DNA from 3 places in the Streptomyces auratus genome. Region 2 is predicted to be linked to each of the others. Evidence: riboswitches for the same ligand, from Rfam matches in the RefSeq annotation. Region 2 holds a riboswitch; each other region holds the start of a gene.
What was found. A riboswitch is a leader RNA that binds a small molecule or an ion and turns the genes downstream of it on or off. The one in region 2 is predicted to bind S-adenosylmethionine.
Positions count from the first base shown of each region.

Region 1: another riboswitch for S-adenosylmethionine. It lies ahead of BKA18_RS03955 (amino acid ABC transporter permease); the one in region 2 lies ahead of thrC (threonine synthase).
Region 3: another riboswitch for S-adenosylmethionine. It lies ahead of BKA18_RS09455 (aminotransferase class V-fold PLP-dependent enzyme); the one in region 2 lies ahead of thrC (threonine synthase).

Region 1 covers NZ_JBNGCB010000001.1:959,150-968,653, reverse strand. The annotation lists gene BKA18_RS03975 (acyl-CoA synthetase) at 1-1,409, opposite strand, end outside; gene BKA18_RS03970 (P-loop nucleotide/nucleoside kinase family protein) at 1,692-2,213, shown strand; gene BKA18_RS03965 (pyridoxamine 5'-phosphate oxidase family protein) at 2,230-2,694, opposite strand; gene BKA18_RS03960 (cysteine hydrolase family protein) at 2,890-3,537, shown strand; SAM riboswitch class IV at 4,166-4,274, shown strand; gene BKA18_RS03955 (amino acid ABC transporter permease) at 4,611-5,660, shown strand; gene BKA18_RS03950 (amino acid ABC transporter ATP-binding protein) at 5,657-6,517, shown strand; gene BKA18_RS03945 (ABC transporter substrate-binding protein) at 6,649-7,674, shown strand; gene BKA18_RS03940 (GNAT family N-acetyltransferase) at 7,810-8,547, shown strand; gene BKA18_RS03935 (flavin reductase family protein) at 8,612-9,163, shown strand; gene BKA18_RS03930 (LLM class flavin-dependent oxidoreductase) at 9,190-9,504, shown strand, end outside.
Region 2 covers NZ_JBNGCB010000003.1:442,998-452,501, forward strand. The annotation lists gene BKA18_RS21595 (ROK family protein) at 1-812, opposite strand, end outside; gene BKA18_RS21600 (ABC transporter substrate-binding protein) at 1,055-2,320, shown strand; gene BKA18_RS21605 (DUF3263 domain-containing protein) at 2,406-2,708, shown strand; gene otsB (trehalose-phosphatase) at 2,840-3,757, shown strand; gene BKA18_RS21615 (alpha,alpha-trehalose-phosphate synthase (UDP-forming)) at 3,884-5,377, opposite strand; gene BKA18_RS21620 (glucosyl-3-phosphoglycerate synthase) at 5,441-6,403, opposite strand; SAM riboswitch class I at 6,573-6,735, shown strand; gene thrC (threonine synthase) at 6,753-8,036, shown strand; gene BKA18_RS21630 (MoaD/ThiS family protein) at 8,113-8,391, shown strand; gene BKA18_RS21635 (cold-shock protein) at 8,815-9,018, shown strand; gene groL (chaperonin GroEL) at 9,343-9,504, shown strand, end outside.
Region 3 covers NZ_JBNGCB010000001.1:2,205,054-2,214,557, forward strand. The annotation lists gene BKA18_RS09435 (NYN domain-containing protein) at 1-40, opposite strand, end outside; gene BKA18_RS09440 (hypothetical protein) at 59-298, opposite strand; gene BKA18_RS09445 (rhomboid family intramembrane serine protease) at 493-1,272, shown strand; gene BKA18_RS09450 (Lrp/AsnC family transcriptional regulator) at 1,269-1,550, shown strand; gene BKA18_RS09455 (aminotransferase class V-fold PLP-dependent enzyme) at 2,026-3,405, opposite strand; SAM riboswitch class IV at 3,576-3,693, opposite strand; gene trpD (anthranilate phosphoribosyltransferase) at 3,785-4,849, opposite strand; gene qcrB (cytochrome bc1 complex cytochrome b subunit) at 4,988-6,625, opposite strand; gene qcrA (cytochrome bc1 complex Rieske iron-sulfur subunit) at 6,622-7,686, opposite strand; gene qcrC (cytochrome bc1 complex diheme cytochrome c subunit) at 7,683-8,492, opposite strand; gene ctaE (aa3-type cytochrome oxidase subunit III) at 8,577-9,197, opposite strand; gene BKA18_RS09485 (hypothetical protein) at 9,461-9,504, shown strand, end outside.

The sequences.
Region 1 (9,504 bases), on a different contig from region 2:
GCGTCCAGGAAGTGCACGGTGCGTGGCCGTTTGTGCGGCGCCAGCTGACGGGCGACATGATCCGCGAGCTCCTGGCCGGACGGCGCCGGGGCCGCGTCCGGACCGGTCCGCACCACGATCCAGGCGACGATCCGCTCGCCGAGGTCCTCGTCCGGGGCGCCGGTGACGGCGGCCTCGGCGACCCCGGGGTGCGTCAGGAGCGCATTCTCGATCTCCCCTGCGCCGATCTTGTAGCCGCCGCTCTTGATCAGGTCGGTGGCCTTGCGGCCCACGATGCGGTAGTTCCCGGCGGCGTCGCGGGTCGCCATGTCGCCGGTACGGAACCATCCGCCGTCGAAGGCGGCGGCGGTGGCATCGGGGCGGTTGAGGTACTCGACGAAGAGGTTCGGGCCGCGGACCTGGATCTCGCCGACCGTCTCCGCGTCGTCCGCCTCGACGGCCTGGCCCGCGTCGTCGACGAGCCGGACGTAGACCCCCGGCAGGGGCACCCCGACCGTGCCCACGGCATCCGGGCCGTCCGCCCGCACGCTGGTGTTCATGAGGGTTTCCGTCATGCCGTAGCGCTCGATCACCCGCCGGCCGCAGGCGGCCGCGATCCGCTCATGATCGGTCTGCGGCAGCGCGGCCGAGCCGGAGACCAGCAGCCGCGCCCGGGAGAGCGCCTTGGCGAGGACGGGATCCTGGCCGGCCTCCGCGGCCAGGCGGTGGTACATCGTCGGGACGCCGAACAGCATCGTCCCGTCCGCGGACAGCTCCCGCGCCACCGCCTCGGTGCTGAAGCGCCCCAGGTGGTGGACGCTGCCGCCGCGGCGCAGCGGGCCGAGGATGCCGAGGATCAGGCCGTGGACATGGAAGAGGGGCAGGGCGTGGACGAGGACGTCGTCGGCGGTCCACTGCCAGGCGTCCTGCAGGGCGTCCAGGGTGTGCGCGAGGGCGCGCCGGGGGAGGACGACGCCCTTGGGCGGCCCGGTCGTGCCGGAGGTGTAGACGATCAGGGCCGGCGCCTCGTCGCCCGGTTCGGCCGGCAGCAGGGCGGGTCCGGCGCCCTCGGAAGGCTCCGTGGCCTCGATGTCGACACGGGCGAGCGCGGCGAGCGGCCCCGGCAGATCGGCGCCCGGCTCGGCCAGGACGAGCGACGGCGCGCTGTCCGCCACGATGTGCGCCAGCTCGCTCTCGCCGATCTTCGGATTGACGGGCACCGCGGCCACCCCCGCGAGCAGCGCGGCCACCGCCCCGACCGAGGTTTCGAGCGTCGGCGTCGCCCAGAGGGCGATTCGGCTCTCGCCGGCGATCCGCTCGGCGAGCGCGCCCGCCACCGACGCCAACTGCTGATAGCTCAGCGCACGGTCGCCGAAGCGCAGCGCGGGGGCGGGCGAAGCATCCCGCAGCGCGGGGAAGAGCACGTTCACCGGATCTCCTTCGTCCTCGTCGGCGCCCGGCCCGTCACGGCCGGGCCGTCCGCTTCCGCACCCCTGCCGGCGCGAAACGGGCTGACCGACACCACTCTCGCAGAGACCACTGACAACGCGATCTCCCCACGGAGATCAACTTCAGCCGGTACGACTTTTCGAGAGAGGTGACATCTGATCTTGGTGGTTGACACCACCCTGAAGCCGTGCCGGATTTCTGCCGTGCCCGTGCCCGTGCCCGTGCCCGTTCCCGCGGCCCGCACAGCGCTAGCGTTGGGGCCCATGATCGTATGGCTCAACGGCACCCACGGCGCAGGCAAGACGACGACCAGCGCACTCGTGCAGCAGCTGATCCCGGATTCACGGGTGTTCGACGCCGAGAAGGTCGGCGAGACACTCATGGACATCACGCCAGGGCTGCCCGGGACGGACAACTTCCAGCACTGGCCGCCGTGGCGGCCGCTCGTAGTCGAGACCGCCCGCCGCGTACTCGACTACACCGGCGGCACTCTGGTGATGCCCATGACTGTCCTGGTCGAGGAGTACTGGCGCGAGATCAGCACGGGCCTCGCCCAACATGCCATTCCAGTACGGCACTTCGTCCTCCACGCTGACCAAGACACCCTCCGTGGACGCATCGAGGGGGACACTCTTCTTGGCCCCTCCCCATTCCGTCTCAAATATCTTGAGCCCTACGCCGAGGCGGCCCGCACGTGGCTGCACGGCGAGGCCGAGGTCGTCGACACCACGCACCTCACGCCCGCCCAGGCCGCCCTGCAGATCGCAGAGGCCGTCAAGAGTTGAGGTCCGCCCGCCACGCTCACCCAGGGATCTTGCGGAAGTCCCATGACGCGACGGACCGGGGTGTCAGACGCAGCCACGCGTGGCGGCCGTCGTGCGGCATCCGGGGCATTCCGAAGTACTTCTCGGCGAAGAGCCGCTCAGGGGCGTCCAGCTCAGGGCAGGGCTCGCCGGTGCGCGGGGACTCCCCGACGAAGTCCACCCGGCCGGTCAGCTCGGCGCCGCGCAGCTCGCCGTACTCGTGTCCGTCGTCGACGACCACCGCGATCCGCGGATCCTTGCCCAGCTGTGCCCACCGCCTGCTGCGAGTGATCGAATACAGCCACAGCGCCGTACCGTCCCAGACGAACCACAGCGCGCCGGCGTGCGGTGCGCCGTCGCCGCCGACCGTCGCGACCCGGCAGGTGCGCTGCGTCCCGAGGAACGCATCGAGCTCGCCGCGCGTCATCATGATCCGGCGCCCGCGCCGCTGTGTGTCGGCCATCCGTCCCCGCCCTCCGCCGTGTGGCAGCCCCTACTGCGGGCACCGCCCCGCTCACCCGATACTCATCCCACACACATCCATCAACTGACTGCGTGTCAGAAAGCATGCGGGCCCTTCCTGGCGTACGCAATGGCCGCTACTCTCACCCGTCGTGAACCGGCCCGTCAGGGAATCGGACCGCCAGAGGGGAATGCGATGCCTTCGCACGCCGCGCGGCTCGGCGCGCCACTGGACCCGGCCTCGACGGTGCTGCTGACCGTCGAGTGCCAGCGCGGTGTGGTCGGCCCGGACAGCGCTTTGCCCGAACTGGCCGAGGCGGCCCGCACGTCGGGCGCGCTGGTCAACGTCGCACGGCTGGTGGCAGCGGCCCACGACACCGGCGTCCAGGTGCTGCACGCGATCGCCGAACGCCGTCCCGACGGCCGCGGCGCCAGCCACAACGCCCGCCTCTTCAAGGCGGCCGAGCGGCTGCCCGTCCAGCAGTTCGCCGGGTCCACGGCGGTACGTGTCGCCGATCCGATTCCCGTGACGGAGGACGACCTGGTCGTGCGCCGGCTGCACGGCCTCTCGCCGATCGCCGGCACCGAGGTGGACGCGCTGCTGCGCAACCTCGGATGCCGCACGCTCGTCGTCACCGGGGTGTCGGCGAACGTGGCGGTCCCCAACGCCGTGTTCGACGCGGTCAACCTGGGCTACACGGCAGTGGTGCCCGCGGACGCCATCGCGGGGGTGCCCGCCGAGTACACCCCCGCGATGGTCCGCAACACCCTCGCCCTGGTCGCCACCATCACCACCACGGAGGAGGTCCTGGCCGGCTGGCGACAACTGCGCGGCGGCCGCTGACCTGGATGACGGGGGACCGGGCGGCGGCGCCCGTTGCTTCAGCCGAGGGCGACCGAACCGCCCTTGTCGTCCACCTTCGCGGGCGCCGGCCCCTTGGTGGCGGGGCCCTTCTCCACGCTGCCGTCGTTGATGTCGATCAGCAGCTCGGCGTGGGAGGGGTGGGTGTGCAGGACACAAGGGGACCGGGAACAGCTGAACGTGCAGGGGCACGGCCCAGTCGGATGCTGGACGTGGTTCCTCTTCGGTTTCCATCGGCACCGGGTTTGGGGCGCCCTCCTTGCGCTGGACGTCCACCTTCACCAGCGAGAAGAAGCGCATGCCGGCGGCGCGAATCGTCGGAATGTCCTTGGCACGCCCCGAGTGTCGGGGATGTCCCCAGGGGTTCGAATCAGAGGGCGCGGGCGTTGTGGGCAGCCGGGCGGTCACAGGCCCTGGCGAGGTGCGCTTCTGGCGGAGGGAGGAGTGACCGCGCTGGTGGCTGCCCTGGTAGCCGAGCGGGGCGATTCTTCCCGCTGCTTCCAGGCGTTGGTGCAGCCCACCAGGTCCGCCCCGACTCGGTTTGTCGTCCCACAGGTCGGGCAGGCTTTGACAACCATGTCCGAGATCTGTCTAACTTACGCCGCAGATCGGTCATGAGTGTCAGCGACAAGCCCTGGCTTGCTGACCGGCAACCCTCGCGCCGCGGTGGGGTGCCCCAGGTGACGACCGGACCGGAAGCCCTTCGGTAAGCGCGAGCCCCCATGGGGCCGGAACAGTGACGGTGACGGAATGTACGCAGCTTTCGAGACGGCCGCATGGCGGCGTCGCGGCTGCCTGCTGCTGTGCGCGAACCGGTCGGTCGATCTGCTCCGCGTCAGCAGCGCACTGTGTACCGGCACCTGCGCCTGCCGTGCCTGCTGCCAAGGCTGACGGTTTTCTGAATCTTTGATGCCACCGCTCTCGCGGTGTGCTCCCTTCCTGCCCAGCCCCCGTTCCGCGCATCCCCGCGCGCATCGTCACGCAGAGCCCTGCCGGCTCGGCCGTGCCGTTGCCGCGTCCGCGGTCCGGGGTGTCCGAATTCGCTGGAGCCCTCCATGAGTGAACCCCCTGGCGCTGTCGCATTCCTCGCCTCAGCGCCTCCTGCCGAGGAGACCCCCGAACCCTCCTCCGAGCCTCGTACCGTGGGTCCTGCCGAGGCCGAACGGCCCGGCGACGACACCGCACCGCGGCCACCGGCGGCACAGCGGGTGCTGCCGCTGCGCAGACCAGGTCGCTGGATCGCCACGGCGATCGTGCTGGTGCTGGTCGCCCAGTTCGCCCACGGACTGGTGACCAACCCCTTCTATCAGTGGGACCGGTTCTCGTACTGGTTCCTGCGTCCGACGATCCTCGACGGTCTGCTCGTCACCCTCGAAGTGACGGCGTACAGCGCCGTGTTCGGTCTGCTCGGCGGCATCCTGATCGCCCTGGGCAGGCTCTCCCGGAGCCCGATGCTGCGGGCGGTCAGCTGGACCTACACATGGCTGTTCCGATCGGTTCCGCTGATCGTGGTGCTGCTGTTCCTCTACAACTTCAGCGCGCTGTACAAGACACTGAGCCTCGGGGTTCCGTTCGGGCCCGCCTTCTTCACCTTCGACGAGTCCCGGCTCGCCACCGACGTCGTCGTCGCGGTCGTCGGACTCAGTCTGAACGAGGCGGCGTACGCGTCCGAGGTGGTGCGGAGCGGCATCCTCGCGGTCGACCAGGGGCAGCACGAGGCGGCATGGGCACTCGGCCTGCCGAAGAGCTATCAGTTCACGAAGATCGTCTTCCCGCAGGCTCTGCGGTCCATCACCCCGAACTACGTCAATCTGCTGATCAATCTGATCAAGAGCACCTCGCTCGTCTTCTACGTGTCGCTGCTCGATCTTTTCGGCTCCGCGCAGAGCATGGGCAGCACCTACCCGGGTGACATCGTCCCGCTGTTGCTGGTCGCCACCGTCTGGTACTTGATCCTCACGAGTGGGGTCTCCGTCGTGCAGTTCTACGTCGAGCGGCACTTCTCCCGGGGCGCGACGCGCACCCTTCCGCCGACGCCATTGCAGAAGGTGCGGACGGGACTGCGTGATCTGCGGGCCCGAGCCCAAAGGGAGGCGGCGATATGACCACCGAGACCGCTGAGAGCACCGAGCTGACTGAGATCACCGACACCACCGAGATACGACCTGCTGCGGTCGAGGTGCACGGCGTGCGCAAGTGGTACGGCGCCCACCGGGTGCTGGACGGCGTCGAGTTGACCGTGTCGCCCGGCGAGGTCACCGTGATTCTCGGGCCGTCCGGGTCCGGCAAATCCACCCTGCTTCGGGTGATCAACCACCTGGAGAAGCCCGAGGTCGGGTACGTCAGCGTGAACGGTGAGCTGATCGGCGTCCGCCGGCACGGCGAGCGCGGCGAGGCGGGGGTCCCCCCGTCCGCAGGCCGGGGGAGGCTCAAGGAGCTGAGCGAACGGGTCATCCTGGGCCAGCGCAGCCGGATCGGCTTCGTCTTCCAGCACTTCAACCTCTTCCCGCATCTGACGGCGCTGGACAACGTGGCCGCCGCTCCCGTGGCGACCGGGAAGCTGACCAAGCCCGAGGCGCAGGAGCTGGCCCGCGAACTGCTCGGCCGGGTGGGCCTGGCCGACAAGGTCGGCGCCTATCCGCGGCAGCTGTCCGGCGGCCAGCAGCAGCGGGTGGCCATCGCCCGCGCCCTCGCCCTCCGGCCGGGGGTCATCCTCTTCGACGAACCGACCTCCGCGCTCGATCCCGAACTTGTCGGTGAGGTGCTGGCCGTCATCAAGGACCTGGCCACCAGCGGCACCACTCTCATCATCGTCACCCACGAGATCGGCTTCGCCCGTGAGGTCGCCGACCAGGTCGTCTTCCTCGACGAGGGCCGGATCGTCGAACAGGGCCCGCCCTCCGAGGTGCTGGACCACCCGAAACACGAGCGGACCAGGGACTTCCTGAGCAAGGTGCTCTGACCTCCGCCGTACGTCCCACTGCCCGCGCCCCGCCCGGGCTCGTGCACCCCCACACCACCGCAGCCCCCCACACACGTCACCGAAGAACAAGCAGCACGTCACCGCAACCGTTCACCGAACCAAGGACCGCCATGCGCACCCTCAGCCTCCGCAGCAGACTCCTCCGCGGCCTCACCGCGGGCACCGCCGTCGCCACCCTCGTCACCGGCCTCGCCGCCTGCGGGGGCAACAGCGACGCGGCCGGCACGTCCGACAGCAAGCCGTCCGGGACGGTCACCGTGGGGGCCCTTTCCAACGGTGCCGCCAAGGAGACCGAGCTCAAGGTCTCCGAGGTCAAGTCCATCAGCGCCAAGCTGCCCAAGTCGATCGCCAAGAAGGGCAAGCTGGTCGTCGGCGTCGGCGCCCTGCCCACCGGCTCCGTTCCGCTGAACTTCGTCGGCGACGACCAGAAGACGCTCACCGGATCCGAGCCCGACTTCGGCCGACTGGTGGCCGCGGTCCTCGGCCTCAAGCCCGAGCTGAAGAACTCGACCTGGGAGAACCTGTTCGTCGGCATCGACAGCGGCAAGGTCGACGCGGCCTTCTCCAACGTCACCGACACCGAGGAGCGCAAGAAGAAGTACGAGTTCGCCACCTACCGGCAGGACAACCTGGGGTTCGAGGTACGTAAGGAAAGCACCTGGAACTTCGACGGCGACTACAAGAACCTGGCCGGCAAGACGGTCTCGGTGAGCCGGGGCACCAACCAGGAGAAGGTCCTGCTGGAGTGGAAGGCGAAGCTGAAGAAGGAGGGCAAGGACCTCACCGTCAAGTACTACCCGGACAACAACAGTGTCTACCTGGCGCTGAACAGCGGGAAGATAGATGCCCACTTCGGCCCCAACCCCAGCATCGCTTACCACACCACCCACACGGCGAATACCCCCAACGCGACCCGTAGCGCCGGCAAGTTCTCCGGCGCGGGCGCGAAGCTCCAGGGTCTGATCGCCGCGACGTCGAAGAAGGACAGCGGGCTGGCCAAGCCGGTCGCCGAGGCCATCAACTACCTGATCAAGCACGGCCAGTACGCCAAGTGGCTGGACGCCTGGAACCTCTCCAACGAGGCCGTCAAGACCTCCCAGGTCAACCCGCCCGGCCTGCCGCTCGACAACTCCTGATCAACGCTCGCACGGGCGTCTGCCGCCCGGGACTCCGGCGTCCCGCCGAGTCCCGGGCGCACCGGCCCACCATGTCCGCCACGGACGACACCGATGCCATGGATGCCACGGATGACACGGAGCCTGCTCACCGCTATGTCCACCAGCGTCTCTCCTTCCCCTGCGCAGAGCCCGGCCGAACCGCACGTCCTGGACAACGCCGTCTGGGCCGCGCTGACCGGCCCGCACGCCCGGATCGCCGAGCGCGTCGGCCGCGCCGCCCGCTACCCCCTGGACGTGTGCCCCTTCACCGCCCTCGCCGACCCGGCCGACCCGGGGGCCTGGGACGACCTGGCCGCGCTGGTCGGCCCGGACACCGAAACCGCCGTCACGGGAGCGCGGGCCGTCCCCGACGGATGGGAGATCGTGGAGACAGGGCAGGGTGTCCAATTGGTCGACACCGGGCTGCGCGCCGAACCAGCCCCCGAAGGGGTGCGGCTCGGGCTCGACGACATCCCCGAGATCCTGGACCTGATCGCCCTGACCAAGCCGGGCCCCTTCCGGCCCCGCACCGTCGAACTCGGCACCTACCTCGGCATCCGGCACCGTGGACAGCTCATCGCCATGGCGGGGGAACGCGTGCATCCGCCGGGCTGGACGGAGATCAGCGCCGTCTGCACCCACCCGGCACACCGTGGCCAGGGCCTGGCCACGCGACTGGTCCGGGCGGTGGCGGCCGGGATCAGGGAACGCGGGGAGACCCCCTTCCTCCACACACTCGCGAGCAACACCACGGCCATCCGTCTCTACGAGTCGATCGGCTTCACCCTGCGCCGCCGTACGAACTTCCTGCTGGTGCGTACCCCGGGCTGTCATCCGGCACCGGCGCCCTGAACAGGCGGCCGCCGTGCCCGACCACGCCGTGCCCGACCACGCCCAGACGCCGAAGGGAACCGACATGAGCACCCCCGAGAACCGCCCCGGCCGATCCTCAACGGCCGTTGCCGCCAAGAACGTTGCCGCCGACGACATACTCCGCCGCACCCTGCGGCGCCACGCAGCCGGAGTCACGGTGATCACCGTCCCGGGCCCGGCCGGCTTCACGGCCACCTCCTTCACCTCCGTATCGCTGCGGCCACCTCTCGTGTCCTTCTGCCTGGGCCTCGGCGCATCGACCGCGCCGGCCGTACGGGAAGCCGACCGGTTCGCCGTCCACCTCCTTGGCACCCAGAACGCGGAAGTGGCAGGGCAATTCGCGCGCAGTGGCGTCGACCGGTTCCAGAGCATCGCCTGGACCGAGCACGAGGACGGCCTGCCCGTACTCGACGACGTACCCGCCTGGCTCACCGCACGTGTGACGCTGCGTCAGTCCGTCGGCGACCACCTGCTGGTCGTCGGCGAGGTCGAGACCGGCGCGGTGCGTCAGGACGCGACGGCGTTGGTGCATCACGACGGAGCCTTCGCCGCGGCCCGTCGACTGCTCCCACAACCGATCCGCTGCGCTTCGTGAGCTGAACCCATTCCCTCCCGGTACGTATGTCCCCTCAGGAAGGACCCTCCACCGTGCCCTCATCATCCGCTCCGCTGCACCTGGCCGTCGCGCTCGACGGCGCCGGCTGGCACCCTGCCGCCTGGCGCGAGCCGGTGGCCCGCCCCCGGGACCTGCTCACCGCCGGCTATTGGGCCGATCTCGTCGCCGAGGCCGAGCGCGGCCTGCTCGACTTCGTGACGATCGAGGACTCGCTCGGATTCCAGTCCTCGCACCGCCTGGAACCGGACGGGCGTACCGACCAGGTGCGCGGACGGCTGGACGCCGTCCTCGTCGCCGCCCGCGTCGCACCGCTGACCAGG
Region 2 (9,504 bases):
TCGCCGGCCTCGGCGAGCCCGCCGCCGATGATCAGAGTCTGCGGGTCGAGCAGGGTGAGCGCGGTGACCAGACCGTCGGCGAGGGCGTCGACGGCGCGGTGCCACACGGCGCGGGCCCGCTCGTCGCCGGACGCCACGGCCTTGGCCGCGTCCGCCGCGCCGGCCAGCGGATCCCCGCAGGCCGCCGCCCAGTCCCGGCCCACCGCCGCGGCCGAGGCCACCGTCTCCAGACAGCCGCGCTGACCGCAGCCGCACTCCAGCCCGCCGGGCCGTACGACGATGTGGCCGATCTCGCCCGCGCTGCCGTGCGCCCCGGCCTCGATCCGGCCGCCGATGCCGATGGCGCCCGCGATCCCGGTGCCCAGCGGGACGAACAGGAACCGGTCGGCGTCCCGCCCGGCCCCGATCCGGCCCTCGGCCAGCCCGCCGCAGCGGACGTCATGGCCCAGGGCGACCGGCACCCCGCCGAGCCGCTCGGACAGCAGCGCCCGCAGCGGGACGTCCCGCCAGCCGAGGTTCGAGGCGTAGACGGCCTGGCCGGCCCGCTCGTCGACGATGCCGGGCACCGCGACGCCGGCGGCCGCGGCGGGGGCGCCGTAACGGGCCGTGCCGAGGTCACGGAGCTCGGCGGCGAAGCCGAGGATGGTCTCGACGACCGCGTCGGGGCCGCGCTCTCGGCCGGTGGGGCGCCGTGCCTCGTGGAGCAGCACGGGCCGGCCGGCGGAGGTCTCCCCGCAGGTCCCCGTGTCCGCCCCCACGAGGGCGGCCTTCATCCCGGTGCCGCCCACATCAAGGGCGATGACGTGTCTCACGGGAACAGTTTCGCGCGATCCGGCGTGAAAGGTCTAGTCCACTCGCCGGACGGATCGCACCCGGAGGGATCGCGCCCGGCCGGCCGCCCGGAAGCCGGTGTGGAACGAGAAGGAGGGGGGTGGTGTAGACCTTGTAAAGGGCTCGGGAGAGACTCGTACTTCATGCCGTATGAGGGACACCCCTCCGGCAAACGGGCGAGGGCCCGGCAAGTGCGGAATTCAGAACAAAAGGCGGAACAGCAGTGCAGCGGCGGTACTTGGGCCTGACGGCAGCGGCAATCGCCACCACCATGACGATGACGCTCACCGGTTGCGGGAGCGGCTCCGGCGGTGACGTCACCCTCCAACTGGTCGCGGCGGACTACGGCGACGGCAAGTCCAACGGCTCCCAGCATTACTGGGACCAGCTCGCCCGCGGCTTCGAGAAGAAGCACCCCGGCATCAAGATCGACGTCCACGTCTACAGCTGGACGGACGTCGACAAGAAGGTCGCGGACATGGTCGACGCCGGCCACGCCCCGGACCTCGCACAGATCGGCGCCTACGCCGACTACGCCGCCAAGGGCAAGCTCTACAGCGCCGACCAGCTGCTCTCCATCCCCACCCAGGCCAACTTCACCCCCTCCCTGGAGGAGGCCGGCGAATACAAGCGCGTCCAGTACGGCCTGCCGTTCGGCGCCAGCACCCGGCGGCTCTTCTACAACAAGAAGCTGTTCGCCCAGGCCGGCATCACCGCCCCGCCGCAGAACTGGAACGACATCGCCCACGACGCCCAGCTGCTGAAGGCACACGGCGTCAAGATGCCGTTCGCGCTGCCGCTCGGCCCGGAGGAGACCCAGGCCGAGACCCTGATGTGGATGCTCAGCGGGGGCGGCGGCTACACCGACAGCATCGGCAAGTACACGATCGATTCGCCGGAGAACGTCCGGACCTTCACCTGGCTCAAGGACAACCTCGTCGGCAAGGGCCTGACCGGCACCGACCCCGCCAAGCTCAACCGCGGGGCGGCGTTCCAGGCATTCGCCGACGGCGATGTCGGCATGCTCAACGGCCACCCCACCCTGATGAAGCAGGCCGAGGCCAAGGGCATCGACTACGGCACCGTCGAGCTGCCCGGCACCAAGGGCAAGGCCAAGGCCACCATGGGCGTCGCCGACTGGATGATGGCGTTCAAGCAGAACGGCCACCGCGCCGAGGCCGGCAAGTTCCTGGACTACGTCTACAGCGACAAGAACGTCGAGAAGTTCTCCGGCGAATACGGCCTGCTGCCCGTCACCACCTCCGCCTCCCAGGCGATGCAGGCCGACGACAAGTACACCAAGCTGCACGGCTTCCTCAAGCAGCTCGCCAGCGCCGAGTTCTACCCGGCGAACAAGACTTCCTGGCCGCTGATCTCCAAGACCGTCAAGGCGAGGATGGGCGCCGCGGTCCACCCGAACGGCAACCCGTCCGGGGTGCTCACCGACATCCAGAACACCGCGGACGCGGCCGACAGCGCCACCGAGTGACCAGGGACGGGCGGGGGCGCCGGCGGCCGTCCCCCGCGGCGGCGGGCCGGGCGCTGTCCGACGGTGCGCTTATCGTGGAAGCGTGATGACGGGCGCCACGGCGGAGACGGGCGGCCCGGGCGACGAGCGAGAGCCCGTCGGGCCCGGGCCCGACGAGGGCTCCCCGCAGCTCACCGCCCGGGACGAAGCGGTGCTCGCCGTCGAGCGCCGCTCCTGGCCGGGCCCCGGCCCCAAGGAGCGCGCCATCCGCGAACAGCTCGGCATCTCCCCGACCCGCTACTACCAGCTCCTCAACGCCCTGCTGGACGACCCCCGCGCGCTCGCCCACGACCCCGTCACGGTCAACCGCCTGCGCCGCATACGCGACGCCCGCCGCACGCGCCGCTGACGGGGACGACTGCCGGGCCTGCCGCGGAGGGCGACGCCTTCCGCGCCCGCCGCCGCGGTGCCCCCGTACGCCCTCCCAGCTCGCGTCGCGAGGTACCCCCGGCGCCCGCCGCACGCCGGTAAGGTCGGCGCATGGGCAGCCCCCCGAACGCCGCGCCGCACTCCCAGCCGACCCCCGAACCGGGGTCCGTGCCGACTCCGCACACCCCCGCCGGCCGCGACGGCCTCGCCGCGCTGCTGGCCCACCCGGAACGCGCCGTCATCGCCCTCGACTTCGACGGCACCCTCGCCGAGATCGTCCCCGACCCGGAGAAGGCCCGGGCCCACGCCGGTGCCGTCGCGGCCCTGGGCCGTCTGGTGCCCCGGCTGCGCGCCGCCGTGGTGATCACCGGCCGCCCGGCCACCGTCGCGGTCCGCCTCGGGGGCTTCGCGGACGTCCCCGGCCTGGACCACCTCACCGTCCTCGGCCACTACGGCGCCGAGCGTTGGGAGGCGGCCACCGGCACCGTCCACGCCCCGCCGCCCCACCCTGGCGTCGCCGCCATACAGGCCGAACTCCCCGGCGTCCTGGACTCCTCCGGGGTCTGGCACGGCACCTGGGTCGAGACCGCCATCGAGCGCAAGGGCGGCCGCGCCATCGCCGTCCACACCCGCCGCGCCACCGACCCGCAGGGCGCCTTCGACCGGCTGCGCGCCCCGCTCACCGCCCTCGCCGAACGCCATGGCCTGATCGTCGAACCCGGCCGGCTGGTCCTGGAACTCCGCCCGCCCGGCATGGACAAGGGCGTCGCGCTCGCCGACTGGGTCCGGGAGACCGGCGCCGCCACCGTCCTCTACGCCGGTGACGACCTCGGCGACCTGGCGGCCTTCGCGGCCGTCGAGAAACTCCGCTCCGACGGGCTGACCGGCGTCCTGGTCTGCAGCGGCAGCACCGAGGTCGCCGAACTGGCCGAGCGCGCCGACCTGGTGGTCGACGGCCCGGCCGGAGTCGTCGGCCTGCTCGGCGCCCTGGCGGCCCGACTGGACACGAGCGGGACGGACACCCCGTAGTGGCGGACATCCCGTAGGGGCAGGCACCCCCTGACGGCGGGCGCCGTTCCCCGGCCCCGACACGGCGCCCGGATTCCGCGGATCGGCCACCCGAAGCCCGCGGACCAGTCGCCCGAACTCCGCGGTTCAGCCGCCCAGTTCCCGCAGCTGGTCCAGGAGCCACTGGGCGGGCGGCAGCGCGGTGGCCGCCGCGGCCAGCCGTTCGGTGCGCGCCGCGCGCTCGGCGTCGTCCATCGACAGCGCCTCGTGCAGCGCCTCGGCGGTCCCCATGACGTCGTACGGATTGACGGTCAGCGCATGCGCACCGAGCTCCTCGTGCGCGCCCGCCTCCCGCGACAGGACCAGCGCGCAGCCGGTGTCCGACACCACCGGGATCTCCTTGGCGACCAGGTTCATCCCGTCCCTGATCGGGTTGACGAGGGCCACGTCCGCGAGCCGGTAGGCGGCCAGCGAGCGGGCGAAATCGTCCTTGACGTGCAGCACGACGGGCTGCCAATCCGCCGTCCCGAACTCGGCGTTGACGGCCGCCGCCACCTGCTCGACCTCCGCGGTGTACTCGCGGTAGACGGCGAGGTCCTGGCGCGAGGGGTAGGCGAAGGCGATGTGCACGACCCGCTCGCGCCACTCGGGGCGGTCGGCGAGAAGCTGCCGATAGGCGAGCAGGCCCCGCACGATGTTCTTGGAGAGTTCGGTGCGGTCCACGCGGACCACGGTCTTGCGGTCCGGCCCGCCGATCTGTGCGCGCAGCGCCGTCATCCGCTCCTCGACGTCGGGACGGTGCGCGCGCTCCCGCAGGAAATCGGCGTCGGCGCCGAGCCCGTGCACACCGATCCACGTCGTGTGCGCCTTGCGCTCCGGGACGAGCGCGACGATGCCGGGCGGCCCGTCCTCCGGCCGCACGCGCTCGCACTGCCCGCCGAGCCCGGTCTCGGCGCAGGCCAGGAAGTTCTCGGCCCACCGGTGGGTGAGGAAGTTCGCCCGGTCCGCACCGAGAATGCCCAGCGCCAGCTGCCGCTGGATGTCGTCGGGGAGTATCGCGAAGTACTCGGCGGGGGCCCACGGCGTGTGCGAGAAGTGCGCGATGCGCAGGTCGGGGCGGCGCTCACGGAGCATGCCGGGCACCAGCGCCAGGTGGTAGTCCTGGACCAGGACGGCCGCGCCGGGAGCCGCGCCGTCGGCCAGCGCGTCCGCGAAGGCCGCGTTGTACGCCTCGTACGCCGCCCACTGCGCCCGGAACTCCGCGCCGAAGACCGGTTCCAGCGGTGTCTGGTAGAGCATGTGGTGGACGAACCACAGCACGGAGTTCGCGACACCGTTGTAGGCGGCGGCGTACACCTCGGCCGGGATGTCCAGCATCCGGACACGCTGTCCACCGGTGTCGCCCGGCTCCAGCGCACCACCCGTCCGCCGTACGGCCTCCCGGTCCCCGCCGCCGAGCGCGGCACACACCCACACCGCATCGGTCTCGGGCCCGATCGCCGACAGCGCCGACACCAGCCCGCCCCCGCCCCGCTTGGCGGTGAGCGTCCCGTCCTCCCCCAGGCTGTAGGAAACCGGCCCACGATTGGACGCAACAAGAACCTCGGCACCTGCTTGCACCGCACTGCGCTCGGACACCATGTCGCGACAGTAACCCGCTACAGATCCCCGCAAACGCATGGAAGCGGCCAAGGGCGTGACCCCTCACGCCGCCCGGCGGGCCGCGTACTCCGGGATTTCGGTCATCGGGGGGCGTTCCTCGGTGTCCACGTCCGTGGTGCGCGGGATGAAGCCCTGGTCGCCGCGGTCGAACTGGGTGAGCCGGGGGCGCACCAAGTGGCCGCGGGTCAGGCGTAGTTGGGCGGTGCGGTAGATGGCGGCGGCCATCCGGCCCAGGGCCTGGCCGTCCTGGTGGCGGTGTTTGCGGACGCCGACGTCCACCTGGGCCAGGGCGTCGAGGCCGACGGTGTGCAGGGCGTCGACGAGCAGGCCGAGCTCGACGCCGTAGCCGACGGGGAAGGGGAGCCGTTCCAGGAGGGAGCGGCGGGCCGCGTACTCGCCGCCGAGGGGCTGGACGAAGCCGGCCAGCTGGGGCCAGTGGAGGTTGAGGAGCGGGCGGGCGACCAGCTCGGTGACCCGGCCGCCCTGGCCGGCGTCGATGCCGCCGGGGCCGGTCTCCAGGGGGCGGTCGTACATCGCCTTGACGAACTGGATGTCCGGGTCGGTCAGCAGCGGGCCGATGATGCCGGAGACGAAGGTGGCGGAGAATTCGCGCAGGTCGGCGTCGATGAAGCAGATGATGTCGCCGGTGGTGGCCAGGAGGGAGCGCCACAGCACCTCGCCCTTGCCGGGGAGCGCGGGCAGCCGCGACAGGATGCTGTCGCGGTGCACCACCCGGGCGCCGGCCGCCGCCGCGACCTCGGCGGTGCGGTCGGTGGAGCCGGAGTCCAGCACCACCAGCTCGTCGACCAGCCCGGTCGCGTCCGTCATCAGCGTGTCACGGATCGTGGTCACGATCGCGCCGACCGTGGCCTCCTCGTCGAGCGCGGGCAGGACGACGCTGACCGTCCGGCCCGTCTGGCGCTTGGCCTCCAGCAGCTGCTCCAGCGGGCGGTCCGCGGCGGACCAGGAACGGCCGCGCAGCCAGCGCTCCACCTCTTCCAGCACGTCTACGACTCCTCGGTCGCCGCCGGAGGGCGGCCCTTGTGATCCATCTCGCGGTTCGGACGACTATCTCAACTGTCAGTGCCGTCGGTTACAGTCTTGAACAACGCGGATGACCGTCGCATGTCGGGGTCCGTGCCACAAACGCCTGGGTTTCGGCCCAGTGCCATACCGCTCATCCAGAGGGGCAGAGGGATACGGCCCGTTGAAGCCCCGGCAACCCTCCAGCCGGTCTTGCCGCAAGGACGCTCGATTACGTCCCGCGCGCGAGGCTCCCGGCTAGGGAAGGTGCCAAATCCGTCTCGTGGCGAGATTCGTCGCGAGGAAGATGAGGAGAAAGGGCCTCGCCTCCATGGCTGTGCAAGTCACCGAAAACACCCCCACCGTCGCTCTGGGCCCCGCCGCAGCGCTGTCCTGCCGTGAGTGCGGACAGCGCTTTTCGCTCGGTCCGATCTTCGCGTGCCAGGAATGTTTCGGGCCGCTCGAAGTCGCGTACGACCTGCCGAGCGGCGACCCCGAGGGGCTGCGGAAGCAGATCGAGGCCGGGCCGGACAACATCTGGCGCTACGCCCCGCTGCTGCCCGTCCCCGCCGACGTGGCCGACAAGCCCAATCTCAACCCCGGCTTCACCAAGCTCGTCCAGGCCGACCGGCTCGCCGCCGAGCTGGGCGTCACCGGCGGGCTGTACGTCAAGGACGACTCCGGCAACCCGACGCACTCCTTCAAGGACCGCGTCGTGGCGATCGCCGTCGAGGCCGCCCGCGCCTTCGGCTTCACCACCCTCTCCTGCTCCTCCACCGGCAACCTCGCCGGTGCCGTCGGCGCCGCGGCCCGCCGCGCCGGTTTCAAGTCCTGCGTCTTCATCCCGCACGACCTGGAGGCCGGCAAGGTCGTCATGGCCGCGGTCTACGGCGGCGACCTGGTCGGCATCGAGGGCAACTACGACGACGTCAACCGCTTCTGCTCGGAGCTCATCGGCGACCCGCTGGGCGAGGGCTGGGGCTTCGTCAACGTCAACCTGCGTCCGTACTACGGCGAGGGTTCCAAGACCCTCGCGTACGAGATCTGCGAGCAGCTGGGCTGGCAGCTCCCGGACCAGCTGGTCATCCCGATCGCGTCCGGCTCGCAGCTGACGAAGATCGACAAGGGGCTCAAGGAGCTGATCGCCCTCGGCCTGGTCGAGGACAAGCCCTACAAGATCTTCGGCGCCCAGGCGGAGGGCTGCTCGCCGGTGTCCACGGCCTTCAAGGCCGGGCACGACGTCGTGCGCCCGCAGAAGCCGAAGACCATCGCCAAGTCGCTGGCGATCGGCAACCCGGCCGACGGTCCGTACGTGCTCGACATCGCGCGCCGGACCGGCGGTGCGGTGGAGGATGTCAACGACGAGCAGATCGTGGACGCGATCAAGCTGCTGGCCCGGACCGAGGGGATCTTCGCGGAGACCGCGGGCGGGGTGACCGTCGGCGTGACCAAGAAGCTGATCGAGGACGGCCTGCTCGACCCGTCCCTGACCACCGTCGTCCTCAACACCGGTGACGGCCTCAAGACCCTGGACGCGGTCGCCCCGACCTCCGGGCCCACGGCCACGATCCGCCCGGACCTGGACGCGTTCCGCGCGGCCGGCCTGGCCGGCTGAGGTCGTCGGCCCGTCCGCGGACGGGCACCGCCCCCGCCCCCGAACTCGTACTCCGCACCACCCGGAAGGCAGAACCATGAGCGTCAAGGTCCGCATCCCCACCATCCTCCGCACCTACACCGGCGGCCAGGCCGAGGTCACCGCCGAGGGCGCGACCCTGTCCGAGGTGATCGCCGACCTGGAGCGGAACCACCAGGGCATCGCGGCCCGTGTGCTGGACGACGCCGGCAAGCTGCGCCGCTTCGTGAACGTGTACGTGAACGACGACGATGTGCGCTTCGAGCAGGGTCTGGAAACGCCGACCCCGGACGGTGCGGGCGTCTCGATCATTCCGGCGGTCGCCGGCGGCTGCTGATTTGCGCCAACTCTTCTCCTGCTTGACCGGAATTGCCCCGTCCGCCAGAAAGCGGACGGGGCAATTCCATGTTGTGAAAGGAGATACTATTGGGGTGATCCCCCTCCGGATATCACCGTACGCGTGCCGAACGCATATGAGACAGCGATCAGTTGTGCTCGAAGTGTGAGCGATATTTGTCGCTTATGTGTGCTACGCCCGGCCCGACTTGCCCTGGAGAACTGGGATTTCACCTCATATTGCCGATTCTCCGGCCCCAGAATTCTCGTCCGATTGACCTGTTGCTCTGGGCATCTGTGCAGATACATTCAGCGGCGGTCGACGCGTTCCGGCGCACACCCCACGGGCCATTCGCGGGGTGAGGTCTGACCCGGGTCCGCGAAGTGCGGTCCTGCGCAAGGGCCAGTAATAGGGGAGTTAGGCATGGCTCAGGGCACCGTCAAGTGGTTCAACGCGGAGAAGGGGTACGGCTTCATCGCGGTCGACGGTGGTGCGGATGTTTTCGTCCACTACAGCGCGATCCAGATGGACGGCTACCGCACCCTTGAGGAGGGCCAGCGGGTCGAGTTCGAGATCTCGCAGGGCCAGAAGGGGCCGCAGGCGGACATGGTCCGGGTGGCCGGCTGAGGCGCCGACCGACTGCTGCGTCACGGAAGGCCCGTGCCCCCGAGGGGGTACGGGCCTTCTGCTGTCTGCCTCGTAGGGGGCACCCTCCCGGTGGGCGCTTGCACTCGCACCCTGCGAGTGCTAATCATTGGCGTTAGCACTCTCCGAGTGAGAGTGCTACGAAGGACCGGGTCGGTGAGGCCCGCAGGCCGGGTGGGGCAAGGAACCACCCGGGTCTGTAGGCCGTCCGTCGCGGGCGCCAGCGCGGTCCGGAGAAATCCTTCCCCACGCTCTCAACTGCGTTCGAGCAGGGGAGACCCCATTAGTCCGGGAGGACCACTTCACATGGCCAAGATCATCGCGTTCGACGAGGAGGCGCGGCGCGGTCTCGAGCGCGGGATGAACCAGCTCGCCGACGCCGTCAAGGTGACCCTCGGCCCCAAGGGCCGCAACGTCGTCCTCGAGAAGAAGTGGGGCGCCCCCACGATCACCAACGATGGTGTGTCC
Region 3 (9,504 bases), on a different contig from region 2:
CACGCTGTGCCCCCGGCTCCCCTTCTGGACGCTCCACCACGGCTGCCTCGCTCCGATCTCAGGCGTTCGCGCCCGGACGGTCCACCAGCTCGATCTGGTCGACCGCGTTGCACCAGCGGCAGCGCACGGACTCGATGCTCTCACTGAGCACCTCGCGCTCCTCCACCTTCGGCTCGCCGGCCAGGTCCAGATGGACGTACTCCACCACCTTGGCCTGGCGGGTCACGTCGAAACGGGTGAGGTTGCCGCACAGCGTGCAGCGCCACCGGGTTCCGTCCGTCGGCAGGGGAACAGACATCCTGTCGTCCTCTTTCGTGCTCGTCGATCTCGTGCAGCTGCGCCGTTCACGCGGTGCGCCGTCGGACTGCGGAAATACGCAAAGTACTGCCTGTAACCCTACGGCCTGACGGGGGGCCGGTGCGGGCCCGCCCGGGTGCCGGGATGCGGCGAGGCGCTCTGTCCCGATTGCCCCCATTGAGCAATGATCACTTCATGACGGCGCCGGCCCCCTCTCCCCGCTCACCCCGCTCGTCCGGTCTCCTCCCCCGTCCGCCGCATGCCACCCGGTCCCTGACCGCGGTGTTCTCGCGGCTGACGAATGCGCTGATCGGCCTGTGCTGCGCGGTCTTCGTGATCGGCCCGGCATCCGGCCTGAACCGGATATACGGCACCGGTGATGCCCTGCTGAAGGCCCAGACCGCGTATTTCGAGCGGTGGGGCGTGATCCCGCTGGATCTGTGGAGCGGCTCGGTGCGGGCACTGATCACGCCGCTCACCGCGTTGTTCGTGCACGGCAGCTGGCTGCACCTGCTCGGCAACATGCTCTTTCTCTACGTCTTCGGCGGGATGGCCGAGGCACGCATGGGCCGGCTGCCGTTCGCCGCCTTCTACCTCATCATCGGCTACCTGGCGCTGCTCGGCTACGCGGCCGCCCACGCCTCCTCGGACCAGACGCTGGTGGGCGCCTCCGGCTCGATCTCCGGGGTGCTCGGGGCCTTCCTCTATCTCTTCCCCACAGCGCGGGTGACCAGCGTCTTCCCCTTCCTGTTCTTCCTGCCGCTGCGCTTTCCCGCCTGGATGGTGCTGCTGTTCTGGTTCTTCCTGCAGTGGCAGGCCGCGCAGCACGACCCGCGCGGCCCCGGGGTCGCCTACCTCGCCCATGTCATCGGGTTCGCGCTCGGCTTCCTCTACGCCTGGGCCCGCTACAGGAGGGATAGTGTGGGGGCCACCAGGCGGAACGACCGGGCGACCGAGGGAGAGAGCCAGCCGTGATCACGTCGATCGTGCTCATCAAGACCAGCGTGGACCAGATCCCCGAGATCGCCGAGAAGATCGCCGCCCTGGACGGGGTCAGCGAGGTCTACTCGGTCACCGGAGCCCACGATCTGATCGCGATGGTGCGGGTGGCCGCGCATGACGACCTCGCGGACGTCATCCCCGGCCGCATCAGCAAGGTCCCCGGCGTCGCCTCCACGGAGACGCACATCGCGTTCCGCACGTATTCCCAGCACGACCTTGAGGCCGCCTTTGCGATTGGCCTCGACGCGTAGGCCTGTTTTTCCCCACGTTTTCGGCTGTCCCGCCGTGGTTCTTCTCGCCGTTGCGCTCGGCGGCGCACCCGCACGTTGTCGGCTGGCCCGCCGCGGGTGTTTGTCGCCGTTGCGCCTGCGGCGGGCTGGTTGCCGCTGCGCTGGCTGATCGGCTGCGGGACCGGCCCTCCGGACTCCGTCCTGCGGTCCGCCCCCTCCCGTTGGGGGTGGATGAAGACCGGTGGGGGCGGACCTCATCCCTCGACTACACGCAGACGACGGCCGGGGCCCGCCCCCACCGGCCTCTTCCCACCCACTACGGGAGGGGCCGCGCCGCAGGACGAAGTCCGGAGGAGCGGCACCGCACCCGACCACCCACGCCCGCCGCAGGCGCAACGGCGAAACACCCCGACGGCGGGCCAGCCGACAACGTGCGGCGCGCCGCAAAGCGCAACGGCGAAAAACCACCACGGCGGGACAGCCGAAAACGTGGGAATCAACCCGCGCTACGCACGGGAACACAACGGCCGTCCTCAGTGCGGTAGTTCCAGGTGGCGCCGTCCGTCACCAGTTCCTTGACCGCGCGGAGGAAGCGGTCAACGTGCTCATCCGGCGTGCCCACGCCAAAGCTCACGCGGATGGCGTTCAGCGATCGCTCGCCGGGGGCTGCCTCCGGGGCGCCGCACTCCCCGGGGTCCTGCGGCTCGCTGCCCAGGAGGGTCCGTACCAGGGGGTGGGCGCAGAACAGGCCGTCGCGGACGCCGATGCCGTACTCCGCCGACAGGGCCGCGGCGAAGTGTGAGCTGTTCCAGCCCTCGACGACGAAGGAGAGGACGCCGACGCGTGCGGCGTCGGCGCCGAAGAGCGAGAGGACCTGGACCTCGGGCACCTCGGCCAGGCCCGCCCGGACGCGGTCGATCAGTTCCTGCTCACGGGCGATCAGCTCCGGGAAACCGGCCTCGGTCAGTGCCTGGCAGGCGGAGGCGATGGCGTAGGCGCCGATGACGTTCGGCGAGCCGGCCTCGTGCCGGGCCGCGGTGGTGTGCCACTCGATGTCCACCCCGCCGTCCGTACGGCGGGAAACCTTGCGGCTGGCGCCGCCGCCCGCCAGGTACGGTGCGGCGTCCTGCAGCCAGTCCGCGCGGCCGGCCAGCACACCGGCGCCGAACGGCGCGTACAGCTTGTGGCCGGAGAAGGCGACCCAGTCGGCGTCCAGCTCGGCGAGGTCCACGGGGTGGTGCGGGACGAGCTGCGCCGCGTCCAGCACGATTCGCGCGCCGTGCGCGTGGGCCGCGGCCGCCAGTTCCCGTACCGGCCACAGCTCACCGGTGACGTTGGACGCGCCCGTCACGCAGACCAGCGCGGGGCCGTAGGGCTCGCGCTCGGCCAGCGCCTTCTCCAGGGTGTCCACCGCCTGCCGCGGGGTGCGCGGCGCGTTGAGGTAGGTCACGGCGACATCCGCGCGCTGTTCCCACGGCAGCAGCGAGGCGTGGTGCTCGGTCTCGAAGACGAACACCCGGGTGCCCTGCGGGAGGGCGGCGGCCAGCAGGTTCAGCGAGTCGGTGGTCGAGCGGGTGAACACCACCTGGTCGTCGGCGCGGCAGCCGAGGAACTCCGCGATCGTCCGGCGGCTGTTCTCGAAGAGGTCGGTGGAGAGCTGGGAGAGGTATCCGGCGCCGCGGTGGACGCTGCCGTAGTACGGGGCGTAGGCGGCGACGTCGTCCCAGACGCGCTGGAGGGCGGGGGCGCTGGCGGCGTAGTCCAGCGCGGCGTAGTCGACCTCGCCGCCGGTCACGAGCGGGACGCGGACATCCCGGCCGAGAACCGGCAGCGGGGCACAAACGGAACGGTCGGCGGCAACGGCGGCAACAGACATGGCGAACTCCCGTAAGAGGTAAGCGAATTCGCTGCGGGCGGGCGTACGGAAGGAACCGTCGGGGCACCGCAGCGGAAAGGAAAAAGGGATGCGGAGAAGGGGCCGTCGAGCCCTATCGCATTCGCTGATTCACGGAAGTTCTCCCTCGAGGACCAGGATCCCTGGCGAGGGATCCGCGCTTGCCGCAGACCTCGCTGCCTGCGGCCTGGTCATCACCCGGGGCACCCCGCCACGGAAGGAGGGTTGCCGGACAGCGGGCCGGGGCCTGTGTCGCTGTCACTCGTGACCTGCGCAGAATCATGCCATACCGCCGGTACGCCGCAAGGCCCGGTCCATATGACGGAACGGGCCTTGCGTCACACCCTGCGTGACCGGGCGCTCAGGCGTTACTGGCCGCCACCCAGCGCTCCAGCGCCCGCTTGGCCGCCCCGGAGTCGATCGCGGCGGCGGCGGTGGCGATACCGGCCCGGATCTGCTCCGCCAGCGGGGCATCGGTGGGCTCCAGGGCGACCAGCGCCGCCGCCGCGTTCAGCAGCACCGCCTCGCGTACCGGCCCGGTCTCGCCGTCGAGCAGCCGGCGCGCCACCTCCGCGTTGTACGAGGCGTCCGCGCCGCGCAGCGACTCCACCGGCACCAGGTCGATGCCCACGTCCCGCGGGTCGAAGGCCTCCTCGCGCACCGTGCCGTCCCGGACGACCCACACCCGCGAGGTCGCGGTCGTGGTCAGCTCGTCCAGGCCGTCGTCGCCGCGGAACACCAGCGCCGAGGAGCCGCGCTCGGCGAGCACCCCGGCCAGGATGGGCGCCATCCGGGCGTCCGCGACGCCGGTCGCCTGGGCGCGGACCTTGGCGGGGTTGGTCAGCGGGCCCAGCACGTTGAAGGTGGTGCGGATGCCGAGCTGGCCCCGGGCGTTGGCGACGTGCCGCAGCGAGGGGTGGAACTTCACCGCGAAGCAGAAGGTGATCCCTGCTTCCTCGGCGACCTCGACGACCCGTCGCGGGGTGAGATCGAGGTTGACCCCGAGCTTCTCCAGGACGTCGGAGGCGCCGCTGGCCGAGGATGCGGCGCGGTTGCCGTGCTTGACGACCTTGGCGCCGGTGCCGGCCACCACGATCGAGGACATCGTGGAGATGTTGACGGTCTTGGCTCCGTCGCCGCCGGTGCCGACGATGTCCACGCTCGGCCCGGGCACCTCGATCAGCCGGGCGTGCTCGTACATCGTCCGCACGAGGCCGGAGATCTCCGCGACGGTCTCGCCCTTGGCCCGCAGCGCCACCGCGAACCCGGCGATCTGGGCGTCGCCGGCCTCGCCCCGCATGATCTTGTCCATCGCCCATGCGGTGTCGTCCGCGGTGAGGTCACGGCCGTCGAGCAGGGCGTTCAGGAGGCCCGGCCAGGTCTGGGCCGCCACGCTGTCGCCGCCAAAGGGGGTCGCAACGCTCATGGTCCACACTCCTGGTTTGTCTCCTGCTTCTGTCGCTCACCCTATCGAGCCGCCGGACACGCCGGAGGGCCCCGTCCGTCCGGACGGGACCCTCTGGGTGGCGTGCTCCCTACGGTGCGCTACGAGGCGCCGCGGTGATCAGTGGTGGCCGTGGCCGCTGGTGATCTCCTTGTACTCCTCGACCGTGGGCTTGGCGATGACGCTGTCCTCGCCGTAGTAGCTCTCGGAGAGCTTGGCGCGCAGCTTCTGCGTACGCGGGATCTTGCGCCGCACGCCGTTCTCGTCGACCTCCGGGCCCAGTTCGAGCGGCTCGGGCTGCTCGTGCTGGGTGAGGAGGTGCAGCTGCTCCTGTTCGAGCGGCTCGTGGACCTCGATGAACTCACCGTGCGGCAGGCGCTTGATGATGCCGGACTCGCGGCCGTGCAGCACCTTGTCCTTGTCGCGCCGCTGCAGACCCAGGCAGATCCGCTTGGTGGCGATGAAGCCCAGCACCGGCCCCACGAAGAACGCGATCCGGACGAACCAGGTGATCGAGTTGATCGACAGGTGGAAGTGCGTGGCCCACAGGTCGTTGCCGCCACCGATCAGCATCACGAAGTACGCGATCAGCCAGGCGACACCGAAGCCCGTACGGGTCGGGACGTTGCGCGGGCGGTCCAGGATGTGGTGCTCGCGCTTGTCGCCGCGGACCCAGGACTCCACGAACGGGTAGACCGCGATGGCGACCAGGACCAGCGGGAAGATCAGGATCGGGATCAGCACGCCGAAGTTGAGGGTGTGGCCCCAGAAGTTCCACTCCCAGCCCGGCATGACACGCACCAGACCCTCGGCGAAGCCCATGTACCAGTCGGGCTGGGCGCCGGTGGACACCTGGTCGGGGCGGTACGGGCCGATGGCCCACACCGGGTTGATGCTGGCGATCGCGGCGATCGCCGCGATCACACCGAAGACCAGGAAGAAGAAGCCTCCGGCCTTGGCCATGTAGACCGGCAGCAGCGGCATGCCCACGACGTTGTTGTTGGTCTTGCCGGCACCCGGGAACTGGGTGTGCTTGTGGTAGAAGACCAGGATCAGGTGCGCCACCAGCAGGCCGAGCATGATGCCCGGCAGCAGCAGCACGTGCACCGTGAAGAACCGCGGGATGATGTCGTGCCCCGGGAACTCCCCGCCGAAGATGAAGAACTGCAGGTACGAACCGACCAGCGGCATCGCCAGGATGACGCCCTCGATGAACCGCACACCGGTGCCGGAGAGCAGGTCGTCGGGGAGCGAGTAACCGGTGAAGCCGGTGAACATGCCCAGCACGAACAGCAGGAAGCCGAACAGCCAGTTGACCTCGCGCGGCTTGCGGAAGGCGCCGGTGAAGAACACCCGCATCATGTGGACCATCATCGCGGCCAGGAAGACCAGCGCGGCCCAGTGGTGGATCTGGCGGATCAGCAGACCACCCCGCACGTCGAAGCTGATGTTCAGCGTCGACTCGAAGGCCTGCGTCATCCGGATTCCCTGCATGGGCACATAGGAACCGTGATAGGTCACCTCGGCCATGCTCGGGTGGAAGAACAGCGTCAGATAGACACCGGTCAGGATGATGATGATGAAGCTGTAAAGCGCGACCTCGCCCAGCATGAAGGACCAGTGGTCCGGGAAGATCTTGCGCATGTTGGACTTGGCGAGGCTGTAGATGCCCAGCCTGCCGTCCGCCCAGTCGGCGATCCGCTCGCCCCGTGGCGCCTGGCCACGGCGCGTGGTGGTCGCGCTCGTCTCGTTACTCATCCGCGCTCCCAGAAGCTCGGGCCGACGGGCTCCTCGAAGCCGTTTGCGGCCTCCAGGAAGCCGTCCTTCTCCGTGATGTGCAGCTGCGGCAGGGCGTGACCGGCCGGACCGAAGATCACCCGACCACCGTCAGAGAGGTCGAAGGTCGACTGGTGGCAGGGGCAGAGCACATGGTGCGTCTGCTGCTCGTACAGGCTGATCGGGCAGCCCACGTGGGTGCAGATCTTGGAGTACGCCACGATGCCCTCGTGCGACCAGGACAGCTCGTGCTTGTCCTTGATGTTCTGCGGCTGGATCCGCACGAGCATCAGGGCGTCCTTGGCGATCTTCTCCGCGAACTCCTCGTCGTCCTCCTCCAGACCCTCGGGCTTGGCGAAGGTGAGCGAACCGACGGCGATGTCCTCGGGACGCAGCGGGAGGTTGGTGGACGCGTTGACGAGGCGGACGCCCTTCTTCCAGTTCGTCGTCCGCAGCTTGGTGCCGGGCAGCGGCCCGAGGTCACGCAGCAGGACGACGCCGGAGAGCGGCACCAGGGCCAGCGCGCCGAACATCGTGTTGCGGACCAGCTTGCGGCGGCCGATCTGCGACTCCTTCGCACCTTCTGCGAAGTCCGCCATGACCTTGGCCTTGACCTCGGGGGCCGCCTCGATCGGGTGGCGCTCGTCGGCGACCTCCTCGTCCGACATCAGCGTGCGGGCCCAGTGGACCGCGCCGGCGCCGATGCAGAAGAGCGCCGCACCGAGGGTCAGCCCCAGCGCGAAGTTCAGCGCGCTGATGTGGCCGATCGGCCAGATGTAGACGATCTTGTCGATCGGGATCGCCACATACGAGGCGATGAAGGCGACCGTCGCGATCATCGACACGACGAAGAGGAGAGCCACGGTGCGCTCGGAGCGCTTGGCGGCCCGCTCGTCGATGTCCTGGGCACGGTGCTCGTGGGGCGGCAGACCCGGGTCGGCGAACGGGTTCTCCGCCGTGATCACCGCACCCTCGTGAGCCGTCTCCCGCTCACCGGGAAGGGTTTCTTCTGGCACGTCTTCGTGTCGTCCAGTCTCGCTCATGACTTCTTGGCCTTCGTAGTCCGGGCCGCGACCCAGATGGCGACCGCGATCAGCGCGCCCAGGCCGAAGATGTAACCGAAGAGACCCTCACTGACCGGACCGAGACCACCGAGGTCGAGGCCGCCCGGGCTCTCCGATTCATCGCCGTTGACCGCGCCGAGGTACGCGATGATGTCCTTCTTGTTCTGCTTCGACAGCGAGCCGTCACCGAAGGAGGGCATGTTCTGCGGGCCGGTTTCCATGGCCTCGTAGATGTGCTTCGGGTCCACGCCCTCGAGCGTCGGTGCGAACTTGCCGTTGGTGAGGGCGCCGCCCTTACCGGTGAAGTTGTGGCACTGCGCGCAGTTGGTGCGGAACAGCTCGCCGCCCTTGCCGATGTTGGCGCCCTCGGAGTTGTACTGCGACTTCTCCGGAATGGTCGGGCCGGCACCCAGCGACGCGACGTAGGCCGCGAGCTGGTCGATCTGGGCGTTGGTGTAGATGTTCCGCTTCCGCGGCACCTGGGCGCCGGGCTGCTGGGCGGGCATACGGCCGGTGCCGACCTGGAAGTCGACGGCGGCGGCGCCCACGCCGACCAGGCTCGGGCCGTCGGAGGTGCCCTGACCGCCGGTGCCGTGGCAGCTTGCGCAGCCCACGGCGAAGAGCTTCTTGCCCTCCTTGATGGCAAGAGACTGGGCGGTGTCATCGGCCTGAGCCTTGTCCGCCGGCGCGAACGCGGCGTACAGCCCCCCAGTGACCGCCAGCGCGAAGAGTAGGACGACGAGCGCCGCCAGCGGATGGCGCCGTCGTGCGGAGAGCTTTTTCACGGATTACCCCGGTGTCAGGATCTTCTGCGTCGATGCTTTGGCTATGTCTGTCTGATATGCGGGCCCGGCAAGGCCCCGTACCGGTTACCGGATCAGGTAGATCGTGGCGAAGAGGCCGATCCAGACGACATCGACGAAGTGCCAGTAGTAGGACACGACGATGGCCGCGGTGGCCTGCGTGTGGGTGAACCTCTTGGCCGCGTACGTCCTGCCCAGGACCAGCAGGAAGGCGATCAGACCGCCTGTCACATGCAGTCCGTGGAAGCCGGTGGTCAGGTAGAACACCGAGCCGTAGGGGCCGGACGAGAGCGACAGGCCCTCGTGCTTGACCAGCTCGGTGTACTCGAAGACCTGACCGCCGATGAAGATCGCACCCATGATGAAGGTGACCACGAACCAGGCCCGGAGCTTCTTGACGTCGCCGCGCTCGGCGGCGAAAACGCCGAGCTGGCAGGTCAGCGAGCTGAGCACCAGGATCGTGGTGTTGGTCGCGGAGAACGGAAGATTCAGCGCACTGGCGGATTCCTTCCAATACGCCTCGCCGGTCACCGATCGAAGGGTGAAGTACATCGCGAAGAGGGCCGCGAAGAACATCAGCTCGGAACTCAGCCAGATGATGGTTCCGACGCTGGTGAGGTTCGGCCGATTGACCGACGGGTGCGCGTGCCCGGTTTCTACTGTCGTTGCTGTCGCCACGACCGACATTATGTCGGTCGCTTATCCCGCCCTCACTCCGGGGGGTCCCGTTCGGTGTGTCAAGGGCGTATGCCCTGCTCGTACGGCCCATTTCGGCGATCGCTCGAAGGAGGGACGCAGCGGCCGGGACGCGGAGCCCGGACCCCGTCGGGACCTCTCCTGACGGCCCGTCGGGAAGATCCCGGATCCGTCCGACCCCTCCTGTCGGCACCCCCCGCGGGAGTAGCATCCGCCCCACCCGATGCTGTGCCGCTACGAAGCGTGGAGGAACGATGCAGGCGACTGCCACGGTGCTGGTCTACAGCGACAACGCGGG